DNA from 3 places in the Promicromonospora sp. NPDC110617 genome. Region 2 is predicted to be linked to each of the others. Evidence: predicted binding sites of a transcription regulator. Region 2 holds the regulator's gene; each other region holds the start of a gene.
The links. The regulator LexA, encoded in region 2, represses DNA repair genes until DNA is damaged. The targets are predictions, from matches to a motif close to TCGAACANNTGTTCGA.

Region 1: a site for LexA is predicted at 1,545-1,560, ahead of ACZ7LE_RS20485 (DUF222 domain-containing protein). Genes of this name have one in related genera too.
Region 3: a site for LexA is predicted at 3,054-3,069, ahead of ACZ7LE_RS13335 (HNH endonuclease signature motif containing protein). Genes of this name have one in related genera too.

What each region holds. Positions count from the first base shown of each region.
Region 1 covers NZ_JBVKBM010000003.1:604,189-614,423, forward strand. The annotation lists gene ACZ7LE_RS20475 (DNA-binding protein) at 22-972, shown strand; gene ACZ7LE_RS20480 (VOC family protein) at 1,067-1,495, shown strand; gene ACZ7LE_RS20485 (DUF222 domain-containing protein) at 1,676-2,908, shown strand; gene ACZ7LE_RS20490 (HNH endonuclease signature motif containing protein) at 2,992-3,372, shown strand; gene ACZ7LE_RS20495 (S9 family peptidase) at 3,509-5,503, shown strand; gene ACZ7LE_RS20500 (CehA/McbA family metallohydrolase) at 5,822-7,321, shown strand; gene ACZ7LE_RS20505 (MFS transporter) at 7,311-8,816, opposite strand; gene ACZ7LE_RS20510 (hypothetical protein) at 8,831-9,673, opposite strand; gene ACZ7LE_RS20515 (hypothetical protein) at 9,830-10,235, opposite strand, start outside.
Region 2 covers NZ_JBVKBM010000001.1:2,211,390-2,221,624, reverse strand. The annotation lists gene ACZ7LE_RS09765 (MFS transporter) at 1-598, opposite strand, end outside; gene ACZ7LE_RS09760 (ArsR/SmtB family transcription factor) at 654-1,658, shown strand; gene ACZ7LE_RS09755 (DUF5302 domain-containing protein) at 1,769-1,996, opposite strand; gene nrdR (transcriptional regulator NrdR) at 2,117-2,587, opposite strand; gene ACZ7LE_RS09745 (LysM peptidoglycan-binding domain-containing protein) at 2,750-3,244, opposite strand; gene lexA (transcriptional repressor LexA) at 3,436-4,251, shown strand; gene ACZ7LE_RS09735 (L-lactate dehydrogenase) at 4,337-5,326, opposite strand; gene ACZ7LE_RS09730 (ATP-dependent DNA helicase) at 5,336-7,441, opposite strand; gene ACZ7LE_RS09725 (carbohydrate ABC transporter permease) at 7,491-8,399, opposite strand; gene ACZ7LE_RS09720 (carbohydrate ABC transporter permease) at 8,401-9,372, opposite strand; gene ACZ7LE_RS09715 (ABC transporter substrate-binding protein) at 9,380-10,235, opposite strand, start outside.
Region 3 covers NZ_JBVKBM010000002.1:574,360-584,594, reverse strand. The annotation lists gene ACZ7LE_RS13355 (purple acid phosphatase family protein) at 1-151, shown strand, start outside; gene ACZ7LE_RS13350 (DUF916 domain-containing protein) at 332-1,717, shown strand; gene ACZ7LE_RS13345 (BMP family ABC transporter substrate-binding protein) at 1,714-2,391, shown strand; gene ACZ7LE_RS13340 (DUF2200 domain-containing protein) at 2,401-2,769, shown strand; gene ACZ7LE_RS13335 (HNH endonuclease signature motif containing protein) at 3,200-4,915, shown strand; gene ACZ7LE_RS13330 (SDR family NAD(P)-dependent oxidoreductase) at 5,000-5,833, opposite strand; gene ACZ7LE_RS13325 (winged helix-turn-helix transcriptional regulator) at 5,942-6,340, shown strand; gene ACZ7LE_RS13320 (family 43 glycosylhydrolase) at 6,499-7,944, shown strand; gene ACZ7LE_RS13315 (type 2 periplasmic-binding domain-containing protein) at 8,092-9,723, opposite strand; gene ACZ7LE_RS13310 (carbohydrate ABC transporter permease) at 9,799-10,235, opposite strand, start outside.

The DNA of each region.
Region 1 (10,235 bases), on a different contig from region 2:
ACGACGTGAGCGGGGAACGACGTGCGAGACAGGGAACGGGTCTTCCAGGCGGCGGACGCACTGGCGGCCGAGGGTGCGGCGCTGACCGTGACGAACGTGCGCGAGCGAGCTGGCTGCTCCAACGCCACGGCGACGAAGTACCTGCGGGAGTGGCGTGACGCGAAGACCGCCGAGGACGACGCGCGCAGCGCGCTCCCGGACCTGCCCGCCGCGGTGAGCGCGCTGGCGGAGCGCGGTCTGGACGCCCTGTGGGGTGCGGCCGTCGAGGCGGCGCGGGCTGAGCACGAGGCGGCAGCAGCGGCGTCGGACGAGGCGCTGAGCGCCGTCGTCGGCGAGGCGGACGCCCTGGCGGCGCGCGTGGACGAGGCCGACGCCGAGCTCGCACAGTTCCGCGCCCTGCTGGAGACCGCGCGCGAGCAAGCGCGCTCGGTCCAGGACGAGCGCGACGCGGCCGAGGAGGCCCAGGCCGACGCCGCGGCGTCGGCCGCCCGGCTGCAGGGCGAGCTCGACGCCGCGCGGCGAGCGCTGGAAGCCGTGCGCGAGGAGCTCACCGAGGTGCGGGCGGGGGCTGCGGCCGCAGAACGTGCGCGGTCCGAGGCGGAGTCGGCGCGCGCACAGTCGGACGGTGCCGCCGTGGGCCTGCGCGAGTCCCTGACGGACGTGCGCGGAGCGCTGGAGGTCGCACGTGTCGACGTCGCGCAGGCGAACCGGGACCGGGCCGACGCCGAGGCCGCGCGCGCCGGCGCCGAGGCCTCCGTGGCCCGGCTGGAGGGCGAGCTCTCCGCGTCGCGGGACGCGCTGGAGTCCGCGCGCAGGCAGGCGGCGGAGGCCGAGCAGGCGCGCGCGGCTGCGATCGCCGGCCAGGCCCAGGCCGAGGGCACCGCTGCCGGGCTGCGGGAGGCGCTGAACGCGGCCGCCCGACGCGGCGACCCGTCCGGGACCGAGTCCGCCGTCGCGGCGCAGGCGGGGTGAAACAAGGGCGAAAGTGCGGTTGAAAACCGCCCCTGAGCACCAAGAACACCCGCAGTTCCCGGCGAGTGTCAGTGTCCGGTGCTGAGATGGCGGCATGAGCCTTCGAGGATTTTCCACCATCAACTACTGGGCCGACGACGTCGCCGCTGCCTCCGCCTGGTACACCGAGGTGCTCGGCGTCGAGCCCTACTTCCAGCGCTCCGGACCGGACGGCACGCCCGCCTATGCCGAGTTCCGGATCGGGGACAACGAGGCCGAGCTCGGGATCGTCAGCCGGGCCTACGCGCCCCCGGGGCTGCCCGACCAGCCCGGGGGCGCGCTCATGTACTGGCACGTCGACGACCTGGAGGGAACGGTGACCCGGCTCCTGGAGCTGGGCGCCACCGAGTACCAGCCCGTCACCCCGCGCGGCGACGGGGGCTTCGTCACCGCGGCGGTCGTCGACCCCTTCGGGAACGTGCTCGGCATCATGTACAACCCGCACTACGTCGACCAGTTCGGAGCGGCCGCCAAGGCCGGGTAGCACCCTCCGCCCCAAGAGTTGTCCACAGATTTCATCTTCGCCCAGCAGATCAAACACATGTTCGATAAGGTCGGAGGGTCGACACAGCAACGGAACAGGCGGGGGTGGCAGGAGATGGACTGCACGCCGGTGCCTCCACTCTCACCAGCTCCGGTGTGCGGTCCTCGTGCCCTCGAAACCGTGCTGAGCGAGCTGGACGTGCTCGCCGACGAGCTGGTGGCCTCAGCGGGCCCGGACGCGGTCGCCGGCATCGGCGAGTCCACCGGTACGGGTGGTATCGCGGTCCCCCGGCTCGTGGACGCCGCGCCGCGGCTGCGTGCACTCAGCGCCCGCCTGGACACGGTCCGACTGACCTGGCTGCCCGTGATCGAGGCCCGGCATCCCTGGCGGGCCACGGGTGCGCGGACCTTCTCGGCATGGCTCGCCAGAACGGAGAACGTCAGCACCACCACCGCCAACCGGGAGGCCCGCACCGGCCGGGTGCTGCGCGACCACCTGCCCACGACCCGCGCAGCGGCGCTCGCAGGCGGCATCGGCGTCGACCACGTCCGTGCCCTGGTGGACGTCGCACCGACGAGCGAAGCGCGCAAGGCGGCGCTGGCCGCGCCGATCGAGCCGGAGGAACTGCCGGAATCGTCCGTCGAGGCCCCGGAGGTGCCGGGCGACGGCGGGGATCGTGCCGAAGACACTGCGGATGACTCTGCGGATGACTCTGCGGATGAGACTGGCGCCGAGCTGGTTGACGACGCCGTCGACGACAAGGCTCCGGTCGATCTGGCCGCCACAGACGTCGACCTGGCGACGAACGGTGACTCCCGAACCGCTCCCCCGGTGATCACCGGCGAGGAATACCTGACCGGGCTCGCCGGTGCCTGCGACCCGGCACGCTTCCGTCGGGTGCTGAAGCGGTTCGGCCAGGTCGCGGACCCCGACGCGGACGACCGCGGCTACCGTCAGTCGACCGAACGGGAGCACCTCGAGGTCTCGCCGACGTTCGGGGGCTGGCACCTCAACGGCTTCCTGACCGACGAGCACGGGCACCTGCTGTCGACGGCGCTCAACGCGATGACGGGCGCTCCGGCCGCCGGCGACGACCGCACACCCACCCAGCGCCGGGCGCAGGCGCTCGCCGACCTGGCACGGGACGTCCTGGACAACGGCCGTGTCGGCTCGGGTGCCGCGGTGCGTCCGCACGTCCACGTCACCGTGTCCCTGACGGAGCTGCTGCGGAGCGGGCGGACGAACAGCTACGACGGACGGACCGGAGCCGAATCGTCGAATGCTGACGCGTCGAATGCCCGCCCGAGCCAGGTTCCTGACGCGTCCGGCTCGCGGCACGGGTCCGGCGTCACCGGGCCAGATCTCTCCGCCGTACCGCTGGCGGTGGCGGCGCGCTCCGTCCCGGCGACCTGACGGCGCTCACCTCTCAGCCCGCAACGTTCACCGGGGCGTCCACGACCGGAAGCGTCGTTCCGCGCGACCTCCTGCGCCGGCTCCTGTGCGACGCCGAGGTCACACGCGTCGTGTTCGGCGCCGACGGGACCGCGATCGACGTCGGACGCGCCCGGCGCACGGTGACCGGGCAGATGCGCAAGGCCGTGATCGCCCGTGACCAGCACTGCGTCTATCCCGGCTGCGACCAACCGCCCAGCCGGTGCGAGGTGCACCACGCGGTGCGGCACTGGGCCGACGGCGGCGAGACGTCCGTCGCGAACTCCGCACTCTTGTGCTGGCATCACCACACGCTCGTCGACACCACCGGGATCACGATGGCATGGGAACCGAGCGCGACACCGGACCAGCCGGGGCGATGGGGTTTCACCAGCCGCCATGGTCACCGGATCGAGTTGCCCTGGGCTCGGGACAGGGCAGCCTGATGACGGCTGCGAGCGGTCACGCCGCTAGGTTGCCTGAGTGACTTCCGCACCCGTGCCCGCCGTGCCTTCGAACCCAGTGCCCTCCAGCCCGGTGCCCTCGAACTCAGCGCCCTCACCTGCAGAGACCCCGCCTGCCGTGCCCCTGACCTCCGCGCCGGAGATCATCGGTGCCCTGCTCGACCTCACGGCCTGGGCCGTCTTCGACGTCGATCCGGAGGGGCGGATCCTCGCAGGGAACGACGAGTCCGGGAGCATGCAGCTCGTCGAGATCGCGCCCGACGGCACCCGAACGCAGCTCACGGCCCTGCCCTCGCGTTGCTCCGGCCGCTATGTGCCGGGCACTCGCCGCGTGGTGGTGCAGCACGACACCGGCGGCGACGAGCAGATGCAGCTCAGCCTCCTGGACATCGAAACCACCGACATCAAAGCCACCGATGTCGGGGCCACCGCGTCGCCCGCCGATCCACCCGCAGCCTCCTCCGCAGGCCTCTCTGTAGGTCTGCCCGCCGGCCGGCCCGCTCGTCTGCCCGCCACGCTCGCCGACCTGACTCCTCTGGTCCACGACCCCGCGTACAAGCACGACCTGGCCGACGTCTCCGCCGAGTCCGTGGTGTTCCTGACCAACCGGCGCGACGGCGTCGACTTCGACGTCGTGGTGCACGACTTGGCGACCGGCTCCGATACCACGCTGTACGACGGCGGCGGGTATCTCGTCGACGCCGTCGCCTCCCACGACCGGAGCTCCGTGGCGATCACCACCCTGAGCAGCCGGCCGCGCTCCACCCAGGTCCTCCTCGCCGGTGCGGCCGGTCCCGTCGCCGTCACGGCGGCCGACGAGGCGCTGGTCATGGCGTCGGACCACGACCGGGAGTACGCCGCCGTCGTCCGGGTGTGCCCCGCCGGCGCTCCCGGAGCGGACGGAGCCGACCGCACCGCGTGGGAGACCCTCGTCGAGGCCGACGACCACGACCTTGAGGTGGTCCTGTCCCTCGACGGCTCCGCGATGGTCCTGGGCCATCACCAGGACGGCGTCACCACCCTGGCTGTCCACGAGCACGACGGCACCCACCGCTGCGACGTCACGCTGCCCGACGACGGCGTGCCCACCATCATCTGGGCCCCGGACTCCTCACGGTTCGCCGTGCACCTGACCGCCTCCGGCGACCCTGGCTCGATCCACCTCGTCGACGCCGCCACCGGTACCGCTGACACCCTGGTCGACGGGCGCGCCCAGATCCCCGCTGGCCTGCCGATCTCGCTGCCCACGGTGCACCGCGTCCCCACCCCGGACGGCGAGCAGATCCCCTGCTTCGTGTACCGGCCGAAGGGCACGGCGATTCCCGGCACCAAGGATTCCGGCACCAAGGGTCCTGACGCCGAGAGTCCTGACCCCCAGAGCCCGGGCACCGGGGACAACGGCACCGCGAACGCCACCGGCACCATCGTCGTGGGCGCCTCCGTGGTCCTCGTGCACGGCGGACCCGAGGGAGAGGCGACTCGCCTGTTCTCCCCCGTCATCCAGGCACTCGCCGGCGCCGGATTCACCGTGCTGGTCCCGAACGTCCGCGGCTCGTCCGGCTACGGCAAACGCTGGGTCAGCCTGGACGACGTCGACAAGCGCCTCGACTCCGTGGCCGACCTCGCGGCCCTCCGCGCCTGGCTGCCCGAGCTCGGTCTCGACGTAGAGCGCAGCGCCCTCTGGGGCGGCTCCTACGGCGGCTACATGGTGCTCGCCGGCACGACCATGCAGCCTGACCTGTGGGCCGCCGGCGTCGACATCGTCGGCATGTCGTCCCTCGTGACCTTCCTCGAGAACACCTCCGAGTACCGCCGCGCCGCCCGCGAACGCGAGTACGGCAGCCTCGAGCACGACCGCGACTTCCTGGTCACCGCGTCCCCCATCACCTACCTCGACCAGCTCCGCGCGCCGCTCTTCGTGATCCACGGCGCCAACGATCCGCGGGTGCCGCTCTCCGAGGCGGAGCAGATCGCCGCGGCGCTCGCGGACCGCGGCATCCGTCACGAGCTGCGGGTCTACCACGACGAGGGGCACGGCCTGGCCAAGCGGGCGAACCGGAAGGACGCCTACCCGGCCGCGATCGAGTTCCTCACGGAGATCCTGGGCCGCTGAGCGGCCTGATCGCAGGCCGTCAGCCGGCGCACCGCGGCGCACGTGGCGCGCACGGCGGGGTCAGCGGGTCAGCATCAGCATCCCCGCGGGACAGCATCCCCGCAGGTCAGCGATACGGCGTGACAGCGATACGGCGTGACAGCGATACGGCGTGACTGCAACGCCGTGAGCCAGTCCTGCAGCGGAACAGCATGCAGCGGGGCAGCATGCGACGGGGCAGTCGTGATGCCAGGCGCCCGCGAGGCCGGGTCATCCCGGCTTCGGCGGGTCCGGGCGTGGACCCTGTGCTCCGCCCGGACCCGGGACTAGCCTCGGTGCGTGACCCGCGAGGAGCGCCGCCTGCGCCTGTCGATCGACGACCAGATCGAGAACCGGTACCTCGAGGTGCCGTTCGAGATACCGGCGGGGCGCGGCACCGACGCCCTGGAGGTCACCCTCGCGTACGACCGGGACGCCGCCGTCATCGACCTGGGGTGCTACGACCCCCAGCGGTGGCGCGGCTGGTCCGGCGGTGCCCGGTCGCGGTTCGCGATCACCCCGAACGCGAGTCCCGGCACCGCCTGGCGTGACGGGCAGGACCGGCAGGACCGGCGGGACCGGCGGGACCGGCGGGACCGGCGGGACCGGCAGGGCACCGCCACGCCCGGGTACGAGCCCGGCGAGATCGTCCCGGGCCGGTGGGCGGTGGTGCTCGGCCTGCACGGGATGCCGGCCGCACCGATCGACGTGACCGTCACGATCGCCACCGGGGCCGACGCCGGCCCGGTCGAGGACGAGCCGCCCGCGCCCGCCCCGCCGTCGGGCACCGGAGCCCTGTCTGCGACGTCCGGTTCAGCGGCAACCAGGTCGGGCCTTCCGGGCAGCACCGGCACCCGCGGCCGGACCCGGCTGGGGCGGGACCTGCCCGCGCCCGATGGGCTGACCTGGTTCGCGGGCGACCTGCACGCCCACACCACGCACTCGGACGGGACACTCAGCATCGCGCAGCTCGCGGCGGCCGCCGTCGGCCGGGGCCTGGACTTTCTCGCCGTGACCGACCACAACACGGTCTCCCATCACGCGCACCTGCCCGGGGTCGGCGCCGCGTACGACGTCTGCCTCCTGCCCGGGCAGGAGGTCACCACGCACGCGGGCCACGCCAATGCGTTCGGCGACATCGGCTGGGTGGACTTCCGCCGCCCGGCGGCGCAGTGGTTGTCCGACGTCGAGGAGCGCGGCGGCCTGCTGTCCGTGAACCATCCGCTCCAGGACGACTGCGGCTGGCAGTTCCCCCTGCGCACCGGGTTTCTGGAGCTGTGGCACATCTCGTGGTTCCTCGACCTGACCGCGACCGGACCGTGGGCCTATCTCCGGGGCTTCGGCGGCTCGGCCGATCGAGCGGGCGCCGGGTCAACCACCGAGCCAGCCGCCCAGTCGTCGGGAGCATTCGGGGTGTTGGGCGCCGGAGCAGCCCGACACCCCGTGTTCCTGGGCGGCAGCGACTTCCACACGCCCGACCAGGGCTTCCCGCCCGGCACGCCCACGACCTGGGTCGCCGCCGAGGACCGCACGCCCGAGGCGATCCTGGACGCCATCCGGCACGGCCGCACCGCGATCAGCCGGTTCCCGGGGCCGGGTGAGCCCGTCCTGGTCCGCGTGGGCGACGACCTGGTCGCGATCGACGCCGACGGCACGGTGCTGGTCGAGGGCCTGCCGGACGGCGGCACCGACCGCAGGCGGCGGGTCCATGGTGACCGCGTGACCTTCCCCGCGCCGGCCGAGCACGGCCCCTACCGCCTGGAGGCCGCCGACCGGACCCTGCTCGCGATCAGCGCGTGAGGGGCGCGTCGCCCGCTTCGCCGCCAGCCGCACCGCTGTCGCCGGCCGCACCGCCGTCGGCTGCTCCGCTCGCGGGAGCGTCGCCTGACGCTCCACCCACCGCCTCCGGCGCCGCCGGCAGGCGGATGAATCGCGACACCACCGTGCCGAGGACGAGCAGCGCGAACGGGTAGACGGACAGGTACACGCGGAACGCCTGTCCCGGGTCCGGTCCGGGGTCCGCGCCCGACCGGTAGCCGAACCACAGCGCGAGCGACGCCAGCGCCGCCGCCGTGATCAGGCCGTTGAGCCGGCCCAGCACGCCGAACGCGGCCAGGAACAGGCCGCTGCGGTGGGTGCCGTGGCGGGCGGCGTCGGCGTCGAGGACGCGGGCGATCACCAGGTCGTTCGTCGCCAGCACGCCCGAGTACCCGACGGCGACCGCGAGCCCGGCGAGGATCCCCGTGAGCAGGTCCGTCGCGAAGTACAGCGGCACGAACCCGACGGCGGCGACCGGCAGCGCGAGCCGCCACGTCCAGGCCGCGCCCCTGCGGCGAACGACGGCGGCCCACATGCTCAGCATCCCGATCGACACGGCGATCACGACGAGCTGCAGGATGCTGGCGTCCAGCGCCGAGCCACCCAGCGTGTGCTCCACGTACAGCTGCAGCCCGCCCAGCACCAGGGCCATCGCCGCGCCGTAGCAGGCGTTGACCAGCCCCACCGTCCAGAAGTGCGACGTCGACAGGATCTGCCCCACCGACCGGAAGAACTGCGGCTTGGGCTCGGCGTCGAGCGCCGGGTCCTCCCGCACGCCGAACGCCGTCCACAGGATCACCGCGGCCGCGACCACGCCGAAGATCACCGCGAGCCGCCCGTACCCGACGGCGGAGCCCTCGGTGCCCAGCACGTTCCGTGCCAGCACCGGCGTCAGCGCCAGCGCGATCACCAGCGCGACGAGCTGCGCACCCTGCCGCACCGCGTTGGCCGTGGCTCTGCGCCGCTCGTCGGTGAACAGCTCCGGCAGGAGCGCGCCGTAGCTGGCGTTGATCAGGGAGTCGGCCATCTCGGTGGTGATCGCGAACACGGCGAACCACACAGCCAGCCCCACCGCCGACTCCGCCACGGCGCCCGGCACGGAGAACAGCGCGATCGTCGTGGCCGTCAGGACCAGAGCGCCCACCACCAGGTACGGCCGACGCCGCCCCCAGCGCGAGCGCGTCCGGTCCGACAGGTAGCCGAACACGGGGTTGTCCAGCGCGTCCAGCACCCCGTAGATCGCGTACACGGTCGCGTAGACGACGGCGTCCAGGCCGAGCAGCTCCACGTACACGTAGAGCATCGAGCCCTTGACCAGGTTGATCGGCAGCGAGGTGCCGAACATGCCGGCGCCGTACCGTAGCGGCGACGTCCTGCCCGCGCCACTGCCCCGAGCGCTGCCCGACGCCGGGTCCCGCCCGGCGGACCGCGACGGGGCTCCTGCCTGCGGCGCGTCCACGGCGTCCTCGGCCTCCACGCGGGTGAGCCTACTCACCACTCGCTGACCAGGTCGATGCCCTCCCGCTCGATCTCCCGGATGAAAACCGGGTCGCCGAGCAGCCGCAGCTCCCACGTCCGCTTGCGCCACCAGGTCGCCGACGTCTTGCGCAGCCGCGGGGTGTCGGGCGCCGGGTGCAGGAAGATCTCGCTCGTCCCCTCGGGCAGCCGCCCCAGCAGCCGCAGGTAGTGGTCCCGCAACGACCCGTAGTCCTGGGCCTCCGCGTCACCGCCGCGATGCGTGGCGATCACCTCGGGCAGGCGTACCCCCGCCGCGTCGGCGGCGACCACGGCGCTCGCGTGCCGCGCCCGGACGTCGGTCGTGGCCAGCACCGGGTCGCCGTCGCCGTACAGGTCCAGGCTGCGGGGCAGGCGGAACGCCAGTCCGTGCCCCGCGCAGAAACCGATCGCCTCGCCCAGGTAGGAGCGGCCCTGCAGGCCGTACAGGCTGCCCTGGTGCGAGTCGAGCCGCCGGGGCGGCGGCGCGCCGACGGCGGCGGTGGCTCGCGTCAGCGTGTCGACCTGGGTCGTGATGCGGTCGACGACGTCGTCGAGACCGCCCGCCGGCCCCGTCGCCGGGAGCACCACATGCACCCCGGGCGCGACATCGGGCGCGGACCGGGCGATGAGTCCGACGGCCCGCACCGCCCCCGGGCTCTCGCGCTGGATCGGATTCTCGTTCGGGCCCGGACCAGCCGGTCCGCCCTCGTCGTCCGGCTCCGTGGTGATCACCCCCACTGCTGTCAGCGGTGATCCGGCCAGGAGGGCGGCGATCTCGCGGTCCGCGTCGGGGTCGGTCCCGGCGTCGTCGGCGGTGAGGACGAGGCTGCGCGTCATACGCCCAGTCTGGCCCAGCGGACCCCGGTACGAACCACAGCACGGACCACAGCACGGACCACGGGACGGACCACGAGTCAGCCCCTGTCCCAGGCGTCTGACCTGGAACGTTCTTGATTCAGGCCGTGTTCAGGCTGCGCTGCCCGGACAGCCGGCTCAGGTCTCGCCGACGTCGCTGGTGCCGAGCACCGCCCGCGCCTTGCCGAGCGTCACCTCGAGCTCCCAGGGGGTGGTCACGTGCGGGATGTCGGACGTCACGCAGGACGGCTTGCCCGTGTGCAGCGTCAGGCTGGTGCCCAGGCTGTCTGCGCGCCAGACGCCCGGCCCCACCACCTCGAACTCGCCCGCGTCGTTGCGGTGCAGCACCACCACGTACTCGCGACCGTTGCGCAGGATGGACGGCAGCTCGCCGCCCGGGGGCGACGCGGCCGAACCGACCTGGGTCACGGCCAGGACGGCGTCCTGGCCGAGCGCGCCGAGCAGCACCTTGCGCAGCTCCAGCTCGGTGCGGGTGTACGGCACCCGGTCGACGACGTCGACCCCGGAACGGCCCGCCTGCACG
Region 2 (10,235 bases):
ACATCGTGGCGGCGAGCCCGGGCACGCGGCGGCCGAGCCGTGCGAGCGGGACTGTGGCCACCAGCAGCAGCAGGCCGACGGCGAGCATCGCGGCCTGGTAGGCGGCGGGCGTGTCGGCGAGGAGCGCGGCCGCGCCGGCCAGCGTGCCGAGGCCGATGAAGACGTTGGTGACGACACGGAGACGGGCCCGGACGTCGACCCGCTCCGGCCCGGTGTACCACCGGGCGAGAATCGCCTGCTTGGCCGAGCCGCTCGCGGAACGCATGCCGACGGCGACGCACGCGACGAGCGTGAACACGACGGCGTCCGCGGCGAGGGTGTACGCGAGCATGGCGATCCCGTTCAGGGCCGTGGTCCAGGCCTGGACGCGGTAGGCACCGACGCGGTCCGAGAGCCGTCCGGCGGTGTAGGCCGACAGGACGCCCACACCGCCGGCGACACCCAGACCGAGACCCACCGTCGTGGCGTCGAGTCCGATCACCCGGGTGAAGTACAGCGCGCTCACGGTGTAGAAGACGCCGCTGGACAACGCGAAGGCCATGGTGCTGAGCGTCAGGGAGCGCGCGACGCGGTCGCGTGGGAAGAAGGTCTGTTGCACGCCCCTTTGTCCGCCGCGGACGGTGCCTCGGGCAATTGATGTAGCCTCCGGCTTCATGGAGCGTGGACGTCCCGGCGGGCTGATCGAGTACGAGCTCGCCGGTATGGACGTCGCCGACGTGCGGTTCGCCGTGTCGCCGCTCACCGAGCTGACGCTGTCCCTGCGTACGTTCCGCGACCCTGGCCGGTACCCGGTCCACCTGCCGTGGCTCCAGCTCACCGAACGCGCGCGCTCGGAGCTGGACCTGCCCGTGCTCCGGTCGCTGACCAACGCCGCGCTGTGGACGCCCGACTACCTCACGCCCCGGCCGCACAGCCCGCTCACCCGGATCGGGGACGAGCTCTCCGCCGTCGACGACGTGCCCGTCGGGCGGATGCTCGACGATCTGCGCGCCGTCCATCCCGGCACGTTGCCGGCGCCGCTGCGCGGCGATCCCGGGACGGTCCGTGACCGCATCGCGACAGCGCTGCGGACGTACTGGCACACCTGCTTCGAGCCCTGGTGGCCGCGCATGCGGGCCGTGCTGCAGGCCGACATCGTGCACCGTGGACAGGTCATCTCCGCCTACGGGACGGCGTCGATGTTCGCCGACCTCAGCGACCGCGTGCGGCTGGTCGACGGCGTGGTACGCGTGCGCCTGGGCTCCGACGCCCGGTTCCGCCGACCCACCACGGGCGAAGGGCTCACGTTGGTGCCGACGCTGTTCACCCGGGGCGCGACGACCCCGATCTCGCCCGACGAGCCGCCCGTGATCATGTACGGCGCGCGCGGCGTGGGGACACTCTGGCAGGCGGAGCCCCGCCGCTCGCCGAGAGCGCTCGCGGGGCTGGTGGGCGCGACACGTGCCGGCCTGCTCACGGTCCTGGCGACGCCGGCGTCGTCGACGGAGCTGTCGGGACGGCTCGGGGTGACCACGTCCGCCGTCAACCAGCACCTGCGCGCGCTGCGGGACGCGGGCCTGCTCACCAGTGCGCGCCATGGGCGGTCGGTCCTGTACATGCGCTCGGAGGTCGGGGACGCCCTGGTGGCCGGCGTGCTCGGTGTGCACGGTGCCGACTGACCGGACGAGCATCCCGGCGCGTGCGCGGCGGTCGTCAGACCTCCGGGGCGCGCACGGCAAAGGCCGCCGACCAGGTCAGACACCCGGTCGGCGGCCTCGGTCGAGCAGGCTCAGCCGGACTTGCGGCGGAACATCTTCTGGACTGGGCCCGTCGTCTCCGAACCGTGCACAGCACCCGTGTTCTCGCCACCGGCGGCAGAACGGCCGCGTGCGGCGTTCTTCCGGTCCAGCGCTTCCTTGAACCGCGCCTTCGCGTCCACGCTCGGCGCGGTCGCGGCCTTGGGCGCCTCAGCGTCCTGAGCCACTGCCTCCTCGGCACCAGGCTTCTCGTCCGTCACACCGATCACCTCCTCCTGTTTCGGGGGTCCCTCGATCGGGTCCGTCGTCGGCCCCAGCCTGCCCCACGGCGCCGCCAGGTGCCAATCGCTTTTCTCACCCCGTCAGCGACGGGGGCGCAGCTAGGCCTGGGCGGCAGCGCGCTCGGCGCGCTCCGCGCGCAGGGAGGTGATGGCGCTCTCGAAGTCCTCGAGCGAGTCGAACGACTGGTAGACGCTCGCGAACCGGAGGTAGGCGACCTCGTCGAGCTCGCGCAGGGGGCCGAGGATCGCGAGGCCCACCTCGTACGCGTCGATCTCGGCGCTGCCGTTGCTCCGCAGGGTCTCCTCGACCCGCTGCGCCAGGATGGCCAGGTCGTCGTCGCTGACAGGGCGGCCCTGGCAGGCCTTGCGCACGCCCGCGGCGACCTTGTCGCGGCTGAACGGCTCGGTCGCGCCGGACCGCTTGACCACCGACAGGCTGGCCGTCTCGACGGTGGTGAACCGCCGGTTGCAGTTCGGGCACTGCCGCCTGCGCCGGATCGACAGGCCGTCGTCGGCGGTCCGCGAGTCCACCACGCGCGAGTCGGCGTGGCGACAGAACGGGCAGTGCATGCTGACTCCTGCGTGGTCGGCCACGGACCGGAGAGATCCGGTCGCGCCCCGACCGTAAGCGGGCAAACCACCCCCATGCAACATCGCCGCAACATTTGACGGCGAATCGTGGCCTCCGTCCACTTCGTCGGGGCGTCCGGCCACTTTTCGAGGGCGTTCCGGTCAGTCCTTCGGGAGCAGGAGGAGCTCGCCGACGCGCACGGTGCCCGACGTCATCTCGTTGAGGTCCTGCAGACGCGCGACCGCCTGCCGCACGTCCTCCCCGGGCCTCGCGACCTGCTCGGCGAAGCCCCAGAGCGTCTCCCCCGGCTGCACCGCGTGCACGCGGACCTCGGTGGGCTCGCCCGGCGCGCTGGCGACGGCGGTCGCTCCCCACGTCGCCATCGGGGCGATCACGAGCATCGCCAGCAGCACCAGCACGACCCGGCCGCGCCGCGTGAGCCGCAGCCCGGCGAGCCCGAGCCGGTCGGCGACCGTGCGCGGCCCGCGGGGCGCGTACGAGTGAGCCGCCGGACGGGGCCGGGGCGGTGCGGACGCCCGGCCCGGGGTGTATGCGGTGCCCGGCCGGTAGGCCCGGACCGTGCTCGATCCGGACGCCGTCGCATACGCCGGCCCGTACGCCGACGTGTACTGCCGCAGCGGGATCACGTCCCCCATGGCCCCTCCTCGAAAGGTGACTCGAACTCTTGTCCGTCATACACACGTTCGTCGAACGCTCGTACCATTGTGTAGCACGGGACACCGTAGAAGTCGAGACACGCTCGAACATTCGTTTGAGCCGAGCACATTTGTGATCTAGAGTGGGCAGCGCACAGGAGAACATTTGTCGGAACGGGAGGGGCACGGGCATGACGGGACGGGACGGGACCAGCGACACGAGAGCCGTCGACACGGCACTCTCGGGTGTCGCCACGTTGGACGCGCCGGGCGACGGGGCGGTCGCCGACGTGCACGCGATCTCGCCGGCAGACCGCCTCACCGAGCGGCAGCGCCTTGTGCTGGACACGATTCGGCAGTCGTTCGAGACGCGCGGATACCCGCCGTCGATGCGCGAGATCGGCGAGGCCGTCGGGCTGGCCAGCCCGTCGAGCGTCAAGCACCAGCTCCAGATGCTGGAGAAGAAGGGCTTCCTGCGCCGCGACCCCAACCGGCCGCGCGCCATGGAGCTCGTCGAGCCCCTGGCCGAGCAGGTCGAGAAGCCGACGCGCGGCGAGATCCACTGGCCCGAGCCGCGGCGTAGCGGCCAGGTGCACTGGGGCGGTTCGGTGCCGGACGACGCGAGCACCCCGCCGCCGTCGTACGTGCCGCTCGTCGGTCGCATCGCGGCCGGTGGGCCGATCCTCGCCGAGCAGGTCGTCGAGGACGTCTTCCCGCTCCCCCGCCAGCTCGTGGGTGACGGCGAGCTGTTCCTCCTCAAGGTCGCGGGCGACTCGATGGTCGACGCCGCGATCTGCGACGGCGACTGGGTCGTGGTGCGCCGCCAGAACGTCGCCGAGCAGGGCGAGATCGTCGCCGCCATGATCGACGGCGAGGCCACGGTCAAGACGTTCAAGCAGACCGACGGGCACGTGCTGCTGCTGCCGCAGAACCCGGCCTACGAGCCCATCCCGGGTGACGAGGCGCAGATCCTGGGCCGCGTCGTCGCGGTGCTGCGCAGCCTCTGAGGTCTCGACAGGCTCGACCAACGAGAACAGGCTCGACCAGCAGTCGCTGGTCGAGCCTGTTCTCGTTGGTCGAGCGCGTCGGGACCTAGAACCCGAACCGCTTCTGCACCGCGCGCACGCTCTCCGCCGACGCGCGCAGGCCGGCCAGCTCGTCGTCCGACATCGGCACGCGCACCGTGTCGGTGACTCCTCGCCGGTCCACCAGGGACGGCACCGACAGGCAGACGTCGCTGATGCCGTGGTAATCGTCCAGCAGCGAGGACACCGGCATGATCCGACGCTCGTCCTTGAGCACCGCCTCGATGATGCGGGTCGCGGCCAGGCCCACGGCGTAGTTCGTGGCGCCCTTGCCCGCGATGATCCGGTAGGCCGAGTCGACCACCTCGTGGTGCACCTCCGCGCGGACCGCGGCGTCCAGGGGCGCGGCGCCGCCGACCGGCACCCAGTCGAGCAGCGGCACGCCGCCGATCGACGCGGAGCTCCACAGCGCGATCTCGGAGTCGCCGTGCTCCCCGGCGATGTAGGCGTGCACGTTCCCGACGGCCACCCCGCACCGTTCCGCGAGCACCACGCGGAGCCGTGACGAGTCGAGCACGGTGCCGCTGCCGAAGAGCCGCTCGCGCGGCAGGCCTGAGATCTTCAGGGCCGCGTAGGTCACCACGTCCACCGGGTTGGTCACCATGAGGTAGGTCGCGTCCGGCGCGACCTCGACCAGGCCCGGCAGGATGGTGCGCATCAGCCCGATCGTCGCCTCGGCGAGGTCGACGCGGCTCTGTCCGGGCTTCTGCTTGGCGCCGGCCGTGACCACCACGACGTCGGCCCCCTCGCACACCGCCGGGTCGTCCGAGCCGATCACGTGCGCCTGGGACGTGAACATCAGCCCGTGCTGCAGGTCCAGCACCTCGGCGTCGACCTTCTGCCGATCGATGTCGAGCAGGGCGATGGTGCGGGCCGAGCCGCGGGTCAGCGCCGCGAAGGCGAGCGTCGATCCCACGGCCCCCGCGCCCACCACGGCGATCTTGGTGGTGCGGGATCCGGCGGGCTGGGCTGCGGTGACGTCGGAGGGGGCTGCCATGCCCTCAGGCTATGTGTCGAGCCTGGCGAGCGCGGCGCGGACCAGCTTCGGGTCGGTGGTGGGCCAGAACCCGGGCATCGACCGGGTGAGGAACGACGCGTACCGCGCCGTCGCGAGCCGCGGGTCGAGGACCGCCACGACGCCCCGGTCGTCCATGCTGCGCACCAGGCGTCCCGCGCCCTGCGCGAGCAGCAGCGCCGCGTGCTGCGCCGAGACCGCCATGAACCCGTTGCCGCCCGCCTGCTCGACGGCGCGGGCGCGCGCCGCCTTGACCGGGTCGTCCGGGCGTGGGAACGGGATGCGGTCGATGAGCACGAGCTGGTTGGACGGCCCCGGCACGTCGACGCCCTGCCACAGGGACAGCGTGCCGAACAGGCACGTGGCCGGGTCCTCCGCGAACTCGCGCACGAGGGTCGGGAGCTGGTCGTCGCCCTGCGCGAGGATCGGGAAGTCGAGCCGCTCCCGCATGGCCTCGGCGGCGGCGTTCGCGGCGCGCCGGGACGAGAACAAGCCGAGCGTGCGGCCGCCGGCGGCCGTGATGAGCTCGGCGATCTCGTCGAGCTGCGCCTCGGTGGTGGGCTCGCGGCCGGGGGCCGGCAGGTGCCGCGCGATGTAGAGGATGCCCTGCTTCGGGTAGTCGAACGGGCTGCCCGCGTCGAGACCCTGCCACGGTGGGGCGTCCGCACCGTTGAGGCCGAGCGTCCCGGCCACGGCGTCGAACGTGCCGCCCAGCGCGAGCGTCGCCGAGGTGAACACGCCCGTCGACTCGCCCAGCAGGTGCGTACGGATCAGGCCGGCCACGTGCAGCGGCGCGGCGTGCAGGCGCGTCACGTTGTCGCCGAACCCGCCCCAGCCGTTGTCCGGGCGCGAGCACCACAGCACGTCGGCGGTCGTGTCCTGCGCCGCCATCCGCTCGGCCGTCTCGAAGAGCTGGAGCATGGCGCCCTGGGCCATCTTCAGGCCCGGGTCGGGCTGGCCCGCGTCCTTGCCCGGCGCGCCCTTGCCGCCCTCGGGCTTGAGGGTGCTCAGCACCTCGCGCGCGGCGTCCCGCACCGCGCCGACCGCCAGGCGCAGCTCGTCCGGCAGGCCGCTCGGGAACCGCTCGGCCGGCGCGGTGACCAGCAGGGTGCCGAGGCTCTGCGCCGCCGCGTCCAGGGTGTCGGTGTTGGTGCCCGCGTGCCGCCGGGCCAGCCGCGCCGCGCTCTCCACCGACGCCATGGACAGATCCACGGTGGCCGACGACGTCACGCGGTCGGTGAGCTCGTGCGCCTCGTCGACCACCACGACGTCGTGCTCCGGCAGCACACCCGGGCTGCCCGTCGCCGCGATGCCGAGCATCGCGTGGTTGGTGACCACCACGTCCGCCTCGCGGGCGGCGGCCCGGGCCTTGTCCGGGAAGCACTCCGCGAGCATGGGGCACTTGCCGCCCAGGCACTCCATGGCCGTGACGGACACCTGGCGCCAGGCACGCTCCGGGACGCCCGGCACGAGGTCGTCCCGGTCGCCCGTCTCGGTCTCGCCCGCCCACTCGTGCAGGCGCCGGACGTGGTCGGCGAGCGAGGCGCCGTCGTCCCTCCGCCGTGACCGGCCGGCCCCGCCCGAGGCCTCCTCCGTCTTGGGGTGGTCCTCGCCGCCGGGCAGGTCGAAGAGCGTGGTCTCGTCCTCCGGGTAGCCGCCGCCCACCTTGTGCACGCACAGGTAGTTGTGCCAGCCCTTGAGCAGCGCGATGCGCGGCTCGCGCGGCAGCGCCGGCGCGACGGCCTTCGCCACGAGCGGCAGGTCACGCGTGATGACCTGCCGCTGCAGGGCGAGCGTGGCGGTGGAGATGATGACCTTGCTCTGCGCGGCCACGGCGTGCCGGACGGCGGGCACCAGGTACCCGAGCGACTTGCCCGTACCCGTGCCCGCCTGCACCAGCAGGTGCTCGCCCTTGTCGATCGCCTCGCCGACCGCGACGGCCATGCGGTGCTGGCCCTCTCTGCGCCCGCCACCGAGCTGTCCGACGGCGAGATCGAGCAGCTCCTCCACCTCGGGAATCTCGGCGGAATCGGTGCTTGCGGCGGGTGCGTCGGGAAGGCTGGTCACACGCTCGATCCTAGGCCGGACCACCGACATCCACCCTGCCTCGTCCACAGGTCCGAGCGCCGCCGGACGCCGTCCCCGGCTACCCCTTCACGGCCCCACCCAGGCCCGCTCCGCTGAGGAACAGGCGCTGGAACGCCAGGAACAGTGCGATGGGCAGCACCGTCGAGATCGCGAGCGCCGCGAGGAACACGTCGAGCTCCAGGTAGGGCGCGATCGCGGGCAGGCGGACGGACAGCGGCTGGTTGTCCGGGTCGGGCAGCACCAGCAGCGGCCAGAGGTAGTCCTTCCAGGCGGCGATCACGGCGAACACCGAGACGACGCCGAGGATGGGCTTGGACATGGGCAGCACGACGGACCACAGGAGCCGGAAGGGTCCGGCGCCGTCGACCCGCGCGGCCTCGAAGACCTCGCGGGGCAGGCCGTCGAAGAACCGTTTGACGAGCAGCACGTTGAACGCGCTGGCGCCCATCGGCAGCCAGACCGCCCAGAAGGTGTTGAGCAGGCTGATGTGCAGCAGCGGCACGTCGAGGATCGTGAGGTACAGCGGGACGAGCAGCACGACCGCCGGCACGAAGAGCGTCGCCAGCACGAGGCCGAAGATCAGGTTGCCGTACCGGGGCCGCAGCACGGACAGCACGTAGCCGCCCGTCGTCGCGACCAGGAGCTGGAAGAACCAGGCCCCCACCGCGAGGATCAGCGTGTTGACGAAGTAGTGGTCGATCTCGGCGCGGCCCCACGCGGTGGTGAGGTTGGCCCAGTCGATCCCGTTCGGGAAGAGGCCGAGCGGCTGGCGCAGGGTGTCCTGCGTCGGGGTGACGGCCGCCTTGGCGAGCCAGAGGATCGGCCCGAGCCCGGCGAGCACCAGGGTGACCAGGAGGCCACCCTGGAGCACGCCGAGCGAGCCGCGCACGCTCGCCCGCCGCCGGTCGTGGGACGAGACGATGCCCCGTTCGGCGACTGCCGTCGCGGCTGAGTTCTTGACTGCCATGTCAGCTGCTCCAGGGTCGGGTCACGCGGAAGTAGATCGCGGACAGGACGGCGAGGACGCCGGCGAGCATGAGGCTCAGGGCGGTGGCGGCCCCGTAGTTGCCGCCGAGGCTGCTGCCGAACGCGTAGTCGTAGATCAGCATGAGGATGGTGAGGGTCGCGTTGTTGGGGCCGCCGCCGGTGAACAGGAACGGCTCCAGAAATACCTGGGAGGTGCCGATGACCTGCAGGATCAGCGTGATGAACAGGACGCCGCGGAGCTGCGGCAGGGTCACGTGCCAGATCTTGCGCCACACGCCCGCGCCATCCACCTCGGCCGCCTCGTACAGCTCGGTGCGTACCCCGACGAGGGCGGCGAGGTAGATGATGACGGTTCCGCCGGCCGCGGCCCAGGTGGCCTCGAGCACGAGGGACGGCATGGCGCTGGACGCGTTCTGGAGCCACGGGAACGGCCCCAGGCCGACCCAGCCGGCAATGGTGTTGAACACGCCGGTGGGCGAGGCGTCGTAGAAGAACTTCCACAGCAGCACGGCGACGACGGGCGGCACGACGACGGGCAGGTACGCGAGCGCCGAGAACAGCCCCCGCATGCGCCGCACCTCGCTCATCAGCACGGCAGCGGCCAGCGGCAGCGGGTAGCCGAACACCAGCGCGAGCAGCGCGAACCAGAGGGTGTTCGCCACGGCCTTGCCCAGGAGCGGGTCCTGCAGCACGAACACGAAGTTGTCGAGCCCCACGAACTCGGGGGTCGAGATGAGGTTCGTCTGCTGGAGGCTCATGACGAGCGCCCGGCCGATCGGGAACCAGGAGAAGACCCCGAAGACCAGGATCATCGGCAGGGCGATGATCAGGGTGCTCAGGCCGCCGTCGCGCAGCCAGTCCCGGGGCGTGCGGCGGGCACGCCGGCGGGGTCCGGACGACGACGACGGGGCGTCCGCCGTCGCCGCCCGGAGCGGGCTGGACAGTGTCGTCATCCCAGGGTCAGCTGCGGTCGAGCAGTCCCTGGACCTGGGTCTGGGCGTCGGCGAGGAGCGCGTCGATGTCCGCGTTCTCGTCCGTCAGCACCGCCTGGACCACCGGGTCGAGCGCCGCGTACACGTCCTGGGTGGCGACGGCGGGCTCCGGGACGACGGGCTGGTCGAACATCTGGTCCGTCATCGGCGCGAAGTTCTCCAGCGGGACGTTGACGAGGTCCTTGATCCAGCTCTGCTGCTCCTCGTAGGTGGCCTGGTCGAAGATCGGCAGCGCGGGGGCGCCCACGGGCTGGTCGGTCTCGGCGGCGACCTCGGCCTCGGCGACGGCGGCGTCCTGGTCGGTCAGCTTGGAGATGTAGTAGAAGTCGATCCACTTCACGGCCGCGGCCTGCTCGGCCTCGGACGCCGCGGAGCTCACCGCGGCGAGCGTGCCGCCGCCGAGCGTGCCGGCGTCGTCACCCTCCAGGGGCAGCACCGTGACGCCGTACTCGTCCGGGTTCATCTGGTTCTGCGTGAAGAGGTTGGGGTAGTTGGCACCGCCCGAGACGTACATGCCGATCTTGCCGGCGGCGAAGTCCTGGTTGATGGTGCCCCAGTCGTACAGGAAGGATGACCCCATGGAGTTGTCCTCCCAGCGCATCTCGTGGAGCATCTCCAGCGCCGCGACCGTGGCGTCGTTGTCGACGGTCGCAGTGGTCTCCTCGCCCTCGCCCTCGGTCATGCGGCCGCCCAGCGCGTAGGTCTCCGTGGTGAGGATCCAGCCGCCGGTGTTGCTCTGCGTCATGTGGGCGTAGCCGGCCTGGCCGGTCTTGTCCGAGATCGCCTTCGCGGCCTCGCGCACCTCGTCCCAGGTGGTCGGGGGG
Region 3 (10,235 bases), on a different contig from region 2:
GGGCCTGTCCCAGTCCGCGACCCTCGGCCGCGCCGCGGCCGGGCACACCACGGGTTCGGCGCTCTTCGGCGCCGACCTCGACCTGAAGATCCCCGTCGACGTCACCGACGGGACCTACCGGGCCACGCTCACGCTCACCGCGCTGAGCTGACCGAAGCGGGGCTGACCTGCATGGGCTGACCTGCGCGGGCCGACCTGCGTGTGTCTGACCCGAGCGGGACTGACCCCGCGCCGGGCGGGCGGCACTCTCACGAGGAGCGTCGCCCGTCCGGTGACCCCGGTAGAGCCCCCTCCCCGAACCCATCTGTCTCGCACCATCGAAGGAAGCTCCGTGCTTGTGCCAGTGCCCATGCCCGTGCCTGCCGCCCGCGTGACCACGCGCCGTGTCGCCGCTCGCTCCTCGGCCGCGTTCGCGGCCCTGTCCGTGGGGCTCGCGGCCCTGGTCGTCACCCTCGGGACGGCGCTCGCCGGGCCGGCTGCTGCTGGGTCGACCGTTGCTGCGCCGGCTGCTGCTGGGCCGACGGCTGCTGCGCCTGCGACCGCGCCCACCGACGACGTCACCTGGGGCGTGCGCACCGCGACCAACGACCACGGGGCCGAGCGGGAGAACTTCCGCTACACGGTGGACCCGGGCGCCAAGGTGTCCGACGAGCTCGTCGTCACCAACCACGGCGAGACCCCGCTGAAGCTCGACATCTACGCCGCCGACGGCTACACCACGACGGCGGGACAGCTCGACGTCCTGACGCGGGACACCGGCGCTGACGCCGGGGACACGGGCTCCGGGGACACGGGCTCCGACGACACCGGCTCCGTGCACGTCGGCTCCTGGCTCGACCCCGCCGTCGACCAGGTGCGCCTCGCGCCCGGCGAGAGCGCCGACGTCCCCTTCACTCTTCGGGTGCCCGACGACGCGACTCCCGGCGACTACGCCGGCGCGATCCTCACCTCGCGCACCGTCACCGCGGAGGAGGCAGGGCTGGACTACGAGACCCGGTCCGGGATCCGCGTGTACCTGCGGGTCGCCGGCGACCTCGCGCCGAGCCTGGCGGTCACGGACGCGCACGTCGAGTATCACCAGACCCTCAACCCCTTCGGACCGGGGGACGCGACCGTCACGTACACCGTCCGCAACGACGGCAACGTCCGGCTGGCCGCGAACCAGGACGTCGGCGTCGCCGGCCCGTTCGGCTGGCTCGACGCGGAGGGTGCGGCCGTCGACGTGCCCGAGCTGCTGCCGGGCGAGTCCTGGCCCGTGTCCGTGCCGGTCGACGGCGTGGCGCCGCTGTTCTGGCTCGGCGCCGACATCGTGCTCGTCGCCCAGCTGCCCGACGTCGCGGGCGCGACCCCCGGCGTCGCCCCGGTCGAGGCGCACGCGTCCGGCTGGGCCGTGCCGTGGTTGCCGCTCGCCGTCGTCCTGCTGCTGGTCGGGGCCGTCGTCATGATCGTGCGCCGCCGTCGGACCCGCGGCCGGCGTGAGGACGCCCGCGTGCAGGCCGCCGTCGCGCAGGCGCTCGCGGAGCGCGCGGCGGCGGAGGGCGTACCTGCGGAAGAGTCAGTGGAGGGCACGCTGAAGGAGGACGCGGTGACGGAGGGCACGATGACGGAGGGCACGGTGACGGAGAGCGCGGCGGTCGAGGCTGAGGGGGCGGAGGGCTCCGACCAGGCAGCTCCTGCGGAACCCGAGGCGCCGAGGTCCGGGGCGGTCGCGTCGTGAGACGGCCGGCAGCGGGACTCATCGCGAGCCTGGCCGCGGCCGCCGTCGCGCTCACCCTTACCGCGTGCGGCGCCGTCACGGCCGGCCCGACGTCGGACGATGCTGCAAGCCCGCCGCCCCTGACCGGGTTCGCGGCGCGGTTCGTCGGGTCCAGCCACGAGCCGGCGCCCGAGGCGACCGTCCGTCCCACGCCGGGCACGTGGGACGACGTCGCCGTTCCCGCCGGCTACACGATCGTCGTGGTCGCCCGTGGCGACGACGCCGCGACGGCGACCCTCACGGACGCCGTCGAGCACTACGCCGCGGACCACGGGGCGGACCTGACCGTGCTGGCCGCGCGGAGCGACGACGAGGTCGAGCGGCGCATCGACGAGGCCGTGGCCACCGCGCCGGACCTCGTGGTCGGGGTCGGCGACGGTGTCGTGGACGTGTTCTCCCTCATCACGGCCCAGTACCTGGAGACCGACTTCCTGGTGGTCGGCGCGCAGCTCCCGGAACCGACCCACAACGTGACCGCCGTCGTCTGGCCGGGCGCGGAGTTCCGGGGAACGGGGCTGGGCAACGACGACGCCCACCCGGGCGCCGTCACGGCGAAACGTGCGCGCGCGGCCGTCGCCGCCGGGGCGGCGAGCGTGCTGCACGACCTGACGGGCATCGTCGTCGAGCTCGGTTAGGGTCGAGGCATGGCACGGCACCGGATCTTCGGCATGAGCTTCGCGAGCATCTACCCGCTCTACGTGCAGAAGGTGGAGCGCAAGGGCCACACCACGGCCGAGCTGGACCAGGTGCTCACCTGGCTCACGGGCTACGACGACGCCGGCCTGCGGCAGGCGATCGACAGCGGGGTGGACCTGGAGACCTTCTTCGCGCAGGCGCCCGCGATGAACCCGAACGTGTCCCTGATCAAGGGCGTCATCTGCGGGTACCGCGTCGAGGACATCGAGGACCCGCTGATGCAGCAGATCCGGTACATGGACAAGCTGGTCGACGAGCTGGCGCGCGGCAAGAAGATGACGTCGATCCTGCGCGGGAGCGAGACAGCCGGCATCTGAGGCGGGCGACGCAGGTTCGTCCTGCGCGCGGGCCTCGTGTGCCCGCGGCCCGTGATCCCTCTGTCGGTGACAGGCGGAGCCGCGTGGTGCGCGATGCGGTGACGGCACTGAGTCCTCGGCCGCTGCGTTGGTTGCCAGCTCCCGGCCGTGGTGCGATCCCGCCATGTCCCGATCCTTCCTGCCGAGGTGTGTCCGAGGCTTCTGAGGCGTGGCCCCTCGGGCAACAGTAGGCCGCGATCTTCCTCGGGAAGAGTTATCCACAGATTTGAAGTGGGCCTCGCGATGCGTATGAATGTTCGAGACAATGGTGTCAGGCGGACGGCGAGGGCAGGGGGTGGCATGGGTGGAGTCCACGAACGGGCAAGGACCTGAGGGCGGGCAACCAGCGGGCGGGGCTGCTGGCCCGGCGGGCGTGACCTCGTTGGAAGGTGTGCTGGATCTGATCGAGGCCGCTGTAGCGGAGCTGGCAGGCCTGGTCGCACCGGGCGTGCTCGATGGCTGGGGCGCCCCGTCAGTGACCAGGTTGATGCAAGCCCATACCCGGGTCCGGAAGGTGGTGGGTCGCCTGGAGGGTGTGCGGTTCACGGTGTTGCCCCGGATCGAGGACGACGGGTCGTGGCGCAGTGGTGGTATGTCGCGCACGTTCGCCTCGTGGTTGCGGTTGCGGGAGGGTGTGGCGGCCTCGACGGCCCGTAAGGACGTGGCTATGGCGCGTCGTCTGGCGCAGGCCTTGCCGGTGACGCGTGAGCGTCTGGTTGCGGGGATCCTGGGTGTGGATCATGCCCGGGTGATGTGCGAGGTAGCGCCGACGAGTCAGACGCGTCAGGACGCGTTGGCGTGGCTGATCGACACTCGCACCGGCGAGCCCACGTCACCGGAGGCGTTCGTGGACACGGTCGCGGTGGATCTGCCTGACCCGCAGGACGATCCGGACGGATCGGAGGTCAGGGACCGGATCACGAAGGTGTTGGAGACCGCGATCTCGGAGGGAACCGTGGTGACGGGTGAGGGTTTGGTCCTGCGGGAGGCGGGGGTGTTGAACGCGGACCAGTTCCGGGTGGTCGCGCGCCGGTTCGCCACGGTCATCGACCCGGACACGGACGAGGTGGAGGATGATCGGGCGGCCCGGGGTGAGTTCCTGGATGTGTCCAAGACGTTGGGCGGGTTTCATGTGGCGGGGTTCTTGACCGATGAGCACGGTCTGTTGTTGACGACGGCTTTGAATGCGGTGGTCGGTGCTCCGGCTGCGGGGGACTCCAGGACGCCGGGTCAGCGTCGTGCGCAGGGTCTGGCGGATGTGGCGCGTCTGGTGCTGGATGCGAACGTGGTCTCGCCGGGTGCGTTGATCCGGCCGCACCTGAGTGTCACGGTCTCGTGGTCGGAGCTGGTAGCCCAGGTCACTCGCACGCGTGAGGGCCTGTGCCTGACCTGCGGGCAGAGCGTCCCGGGCCGGCCTGCTGGTGGGTCGGTCCTGGGCGCGCCGGGTACTGGTGCTGGTCCGGTGATCGTGGCTGGTGCTGGTGCTGGTGCTGGTGCTGGTGGCGGTGCGGGTGCGGGTGGGCTGGGCGCGTCGGGTGTGTCGGGTTCGGGGTTGCTTGCGTCGGGTGGTGCGGTGTTCACGGAGTCTGGTTCTCGGGTGCCGTCGGGGTTGTTGCGTCGGTTGGCGTGTGACAGTGCGGTGACGCGGGTGGTGTTCGGGCCCGATGGTGCGGTGTTGGATGTGGGGCGTGCCCAGCGGACGGTGTCGGGGCAGATGCGGCGTGCGGTGATCGCCCGTGATGGGCGTTGTGTGTTTCCGGGGTGTGATCAGCCGCCGTCGCGGTGCGAGGTGCATCACGCGGTGACGCACTGGGCTGAGGGTGGTGCCACGTCGGTGGCGAACAGTGCGTTGTTGTGCTGGTTCCATCACCAGATGGTTGATGCGCGGGGGATCGCGATGTCCTGGCAGGGCAAGCCCGCGATCGCCAATGTCGGGGGTGTGTTGGTGGAGACGGGGTGGGTCTTCACGGACGCGCGGGGTCACCGCATCCGAGTGCCCGATTCCATCGACCCACCCGCCGACCCACCCATCGACCCACCCGCCGCATCGAGCGAGGCTGCCGACCTCGACGACCCGTCCGCCATGCCACCCGCGACGGCGGCCTAGCGGATGGCCTGGCCATGTCCTGGCTCGGCCCGCCTCGCGCCTTCGAGAAGCGTGCGAGGTCGGGACGAGCCAGAGCGACGCTCCTCAGCCCGCATCCGGGGTGAGCGCGTTGAAGACGACCTCGCGTTCGGCTCCTGTGGCGATGCGCCAGACGGCTTCGGCGAGGTCGTCGGGGTCGAGCACCGGCAGCGGAGCCGAGTCAGCAGCCAAACGGGCGGCCGAGTCAGAAACAGGGTCGGACGGCAGGTTGAGCGCCCGGTCGAGGGCGACCTCCCGCGCGTCCGGTTCATCGACCTTTGTGCTCGCCCCGCCCGCGGTCAGCATCCGGTGGATGTCGCCGCGTTCGATGAGACCGCCCACCACGAGCGAGCCCACGTGGACACCGTCGGGCGCGGCAGCCTCCGCGAGCGTCAGGGCGTAGGTGCGCAGGGCGGCCGAGGCCGGCGCGAACGGCCCGAGGAACGGCAACGGCACGACGGCGCTGAGCCCCGACACGTAGACGATCGCTCCGCTGCCGCGCTCGCGCATGCCTGGCAGCACCAGCCCGGCGAGCTCGACGGCGGGGTCCACCACCTGGGCGGCGGCGGCGCGGACGTCGTCGGCGCGCGTCTCGAGGATGCCGGTCGGGGCGGCCGCCGGGTTGTCGGCGCCGGGCCCGTGATAGACGACGTCGACGGGCCCGAGCTCGGCCTCGACCCAGTCGACCGCGCGGCGCAGGCCGCCGGGCCGGCGCACGTCCGCCGCGACGGCGACGGCGCGGACCCCGGCGGAGCGGAGGTCGTCCAGGTAACCGGGGTGACGGTCGGCGCTGCGGGAGACCAGACCGACCTGGTACCCCTCCTTGCCGAACCGCCGGGCCACCGACATGCCGAGGCCGGGCCCGGCGCCCAGGACCAGCAGGTTGGGGGGAGTGCTCATGCGTGTCTCCTCGTCGTCTCGCCGTCGAGCTGCCCCGACGTGACCGTTGGATACGGTGACGTCATCGATCCTCACGGCACCACGGACGTCTCGAAAGAAGGCACTTTCATGTCAGATGGGAACACCGGTGTGCCCCACCCCGACGCCCACATGGTCGCCGCCGCCGTCCGCGGCCTGCTGCCGGGACGCGTCCCGACGGAGGACTATGAGGCGTGCCCCGTCACGCACACGGTGCGGATGCTGGGCGACAAGTGGACGCTGCTCGTGCTGATGCTGCTCGCGGAACGTGCCCACCGGTTCAACGAGCTCCACCGGCGTGTCGACGGGATCAGCCAGCGGATGCTGACCCGCACCCTCCGCGCGCTGGAGGACGACGGACTGGTCGCCCGGACCGTCTTTCCCACCGTGCCGCCCGGGGTCGAGTACGACCTCACAGAGCGCGGCCGTGAGCTGCTGGTCCCGCTGTCGGCCCTGGCGGACTGGGTCGTGCGGGACCGGGCGGCATAGGCGGTTCGCGCTGCCTGCCCGCTCGCGCAGCCCGCTCCCGCCCGCCCGCACCGCACTTTCCGTACCTTTCTGTCACGTCTTGAGCGGCGGAATTCCGCCGATTAGCGTCACGTCGGACGCGCGACGGCGGCGTCGCGCCCGGAACGGAGGACGTGCTCATGACAGGTCCAGCGAACGGATTTCCCGTCGACCGGCGGTCGGTCCTGGCGGGCGCCGCCGGCGTCGCCGGCTCGCTGGTGGCGGGCCTCGCCCTGCCCGCCGCGACCGCCTCGGCGGCGGCCGCGGGAGCACCGGGTCGGACACCCGGGGGCACGCCGAGCGCCGGGGCGGCTGGAGGAGCAGCGCCCGATGAGGCGGCGTCGTCGGGCCAGCCCGCGGGCCGCTGTCCCGCGAACTGGCCCGACCCGGAGCCCTACGGCCTCGCGGACACGCGGCCGGACCTCTGGCCGCGCGACGACAACTCCTTCGTGCTGCCGCTGGAGCTGCGCCCGCGGGACCGGGAGCTCGGCCGGGTCTGGATCCGCGACACCTATGTGAACTGCTTCGTCGTCGACGGCAAGCCCGTCTACGTCGCCACGGGGACCACGCGGGTCCCGGGGCTCCCGGCGGCCGGTCCCTGGAACGACGGCATCTTCCTGTGGGTGGCCCCGTCGCTGCGCGGGCCGTGGCGGCTCGCCGACACGACGGCGATCCGGCCCGACGCCGCGCCGGGCGCCGAGAAGGGCAAGGTCTGGTCGCCCGAGTTCGTCGGCGAGAACCGGCCCGGCCGCACCGTCGTCGCCCCGTGGCAGGAGTACTGGGACGACCACGGCCAGTTCGGCAAGCGTGGCAACGCCTGGGCGCCGGAGGTGCACTACTTCCGCGGCACCTGGTACATCGTGGCCTGCATGGGCGACCACTCCACGAAGGTCGGCTCGTTCCTGCTGATCAGCGAGGGCGGCCCCGAGGGCCCGTACCGCCTGGCCGAGGGCAACGTCGACAAGCCCTTCGGCGACTCCTTCGTCGGCGGGCCGTCGTTCATCGCGCCCGGGGCGTACCACCACATCGACGGCAGCATCTACACCGAGGACGACGACGCCTGGCTGGTGCTGCACAACCATCTGTACGCACCGTTCCGGGACGACATGGAGGACATCGTCCCGACGACGGACCTGCCGCTGTTCCAGCAGACGCCGTACACGCCCGAGCCGTACCTGGAGGGTGCGTACGTGTTCAAGCACGGGGGCAAGTACTTCCTGGTGCACGCGGCCTGGGACCGCACGTCGACCAACGCGGACGGGACCACGCGGAACGCCTACGACACCCCGGGCGCCGGTCGGGTGCAGTACCAGTACGACGCCGTCGTCGCCGTCGCCGACCGGTTCGAGGGTCCGTACTCGGAGCGCTGGACCTCGGGGGTGGGCGCGGGCCACAACAACTTCTTCCTTGACCACCACGGCCAGCCCTGGGCGACGTTCTTCCGCAACCCGGCCGCCGGCTACTGGGCCGATCCGTCGCGGGTGGGCGAGGCGGCGGCCGCCGGCGTCGTCCGCCTGGAGTGGACGGGACCAGACGGCAACCGCCTGTACGTGGCCCGGCGCCCGGGTCGGTCCGCACACGACTGAACCACCCGCCCAGCCACAAACCCCGCCCAGCCACGAACCGTTGAGTGCTGGGTATTTGCGGGATCAGGCATTCAGATCACGCAAATACCCAGCACTCAACGGTTTGGGTTGTGCGGTTGAGGGTGGGTGGGGTCGGCGCGGGCGGGCTCAGCCCTGGCGGTCAGCCAGTGCCGTCTGGTACTCGTCGCGGATCGTGTCGCCGCCGCCCTTGGCCCACGCCGCAGCGGCGTCGGCCCAGGCGGTGACGGGCTTGCGCCCGGCGAGGATGTCGCCCTCCACGGAGGCGAGCTTCTCGCCGAGCTGGCCGCCCTTGCGGCTGGCCGTGTCGCTGAACAGGCCCTGCACCGGGTTGCGCACCGCGGTCGGCACGACGGCGGCCTGGGCGTCGTGCTCCGCCTGCGCCACGTCGGGGTCGCCGGCCTGGAAGTTCACCCAGGGGCCCTCGACCACGTACTTGAGCCCGAGCTGGATCTCGGTGCGGCCCTGGTCGGTGAGCACCGGGTCCGTGCCGTCGAGCTCGTGGTGCACGCCCTCGACGCCGTAGGTCCGGAAGAGGTGCTCCTCGGAGCCGAACGGTGCGGCGAGGTAGTTGATCAGGCTGAGCAGCGCCTCGACGCGGCCCTCGGACTTCTTGCTGATCGACGTGATGTTCTGGACGGGCGCGCCCAGGTGGATGCCCGCCATGCCGCCGCCCTCGGCGAGCGGGGGCGCCGCGACGGCGAGGCGGAAGTTCTCGTCGATCGGGTAGTTCGAGAAGTCGGGCCACGCGCTGAACGTGTCGTCGAGCATGCGGATGGTGCCGTTGACCAGCCAGGTCTTGCGCTGCGGCTGGGTGGCCGGCACGCCGTCCGGGTGCACGAGACCGTCCGCGACCAGACGCCGGCCGAGCTCCAGGGCCTCCTGCTGGCGCTCGTGCAGGTTCGCGCTGGTGAGCTTGCCGCCGTCCTCGGACCAGCCGTTCGGGATCTCGTACATCTGGCGCAGGTACCCCAGCGGCACGCGCCCGAGCGCCCAGGTGTTGCCGCCCGAGAGGTCCTTGCAGAGGTCGTAGAACTCCTCGGCGGTCGTCACCTGCGGGTCGATGCCCTCGGCCTCGAACCAGTCCTGGCGCGCGTAGAACACGGTGCTCTGCGCCGGCCCGCGGGGGACCGGAACGGCGAAGATCTTGCCGTTGTAGACGCAGGACTGCCAGCTCTCCGTCGGGATGTTCGCGAGGAACGGGTACTTCTTCACCGCGTCGCCCGAGAGGAACTCGGTCAGGTCGGTCGCCCGCTCCTCCAGCAGGCTCGGCAGACCGGGGACCTCGCCGGGGAACATCTCGAAGATGTCCGGCAGCCGGTCGCCGGCCACCGTCGTCTGGAACCGGTCGGAGTAGTCGCCGGCCGGTGTGAGCGCGATCGTCAGGGCGAACCCGAGCCGCTCGTGCAGCTCCTGCCAGTAGGCGTTGTTGTCCACCGACGGTGGCACCGGCGTGTTCGTCAGCCCGAAGATGCCGACGTCCTTGCCGTCGCCGACGGTCCCCTCCGTCACCTTCTGGGGGCTGGCCGGATACTTCAGCATGGTGTCGGGCACGCCGTCGGTGCCCTTGATGTCCATGGGCACGCCGTCGTACGGGACGTACGTCGGCAGGGCGACGGTGGCGCTGCCCGTCAGGGCACCGCCGCCGCGGCCTTCGTTGCTGCAGCCGGCGAGGCCGAGCACGGCGAACGCGCCGAGGCCCATACCTCCCATCAGCAGGCTGCGGCGGCTGATGTTCGTCTCCGTGAGCAAACGGTTCATGACTACTCCTCATCGAGCGGGGGAAGAAAAGAAAGCGAGCACAGCAGGATCGGGATGCCGGACGGCGCAGGCGGGTCAGCCCTTGACCGCGCCCGTGAGCATCCCCTTGGCGAAGTGGCGCTGCAGGAAGGGGTAGACCAGCAGCACCGGCACGATGGAGACCACGAGGATCGCCATCTGCAGCGACGTCTGGGGCGGCAGGGCGGCGGCGTCGATGCCCAGGTCCTGGGAGCCGAGCTGGGCGCCGTCGACCACGTAGGTGCGCAGCACGAGCTGCAGGGGCCACTTGCTCGCGTCCGACATGTAGAGCAGCGCGTTGAAGAACGCGTTCCAGTAGCCGACGCCGTAGAACAGGCCGACGACGGCGAGCACCGGCTTGGACAGCGGCAGGCCGATGCGCCAGAAGAGCTGCCACTCGGTGGCGCCGTCGATCCGCGCGGCGTCGATCACCTCGTTCGGAAGCTGCACGAAGAACGCGCGCACGACCACCACGTTGAAGGCCGAGACCGACG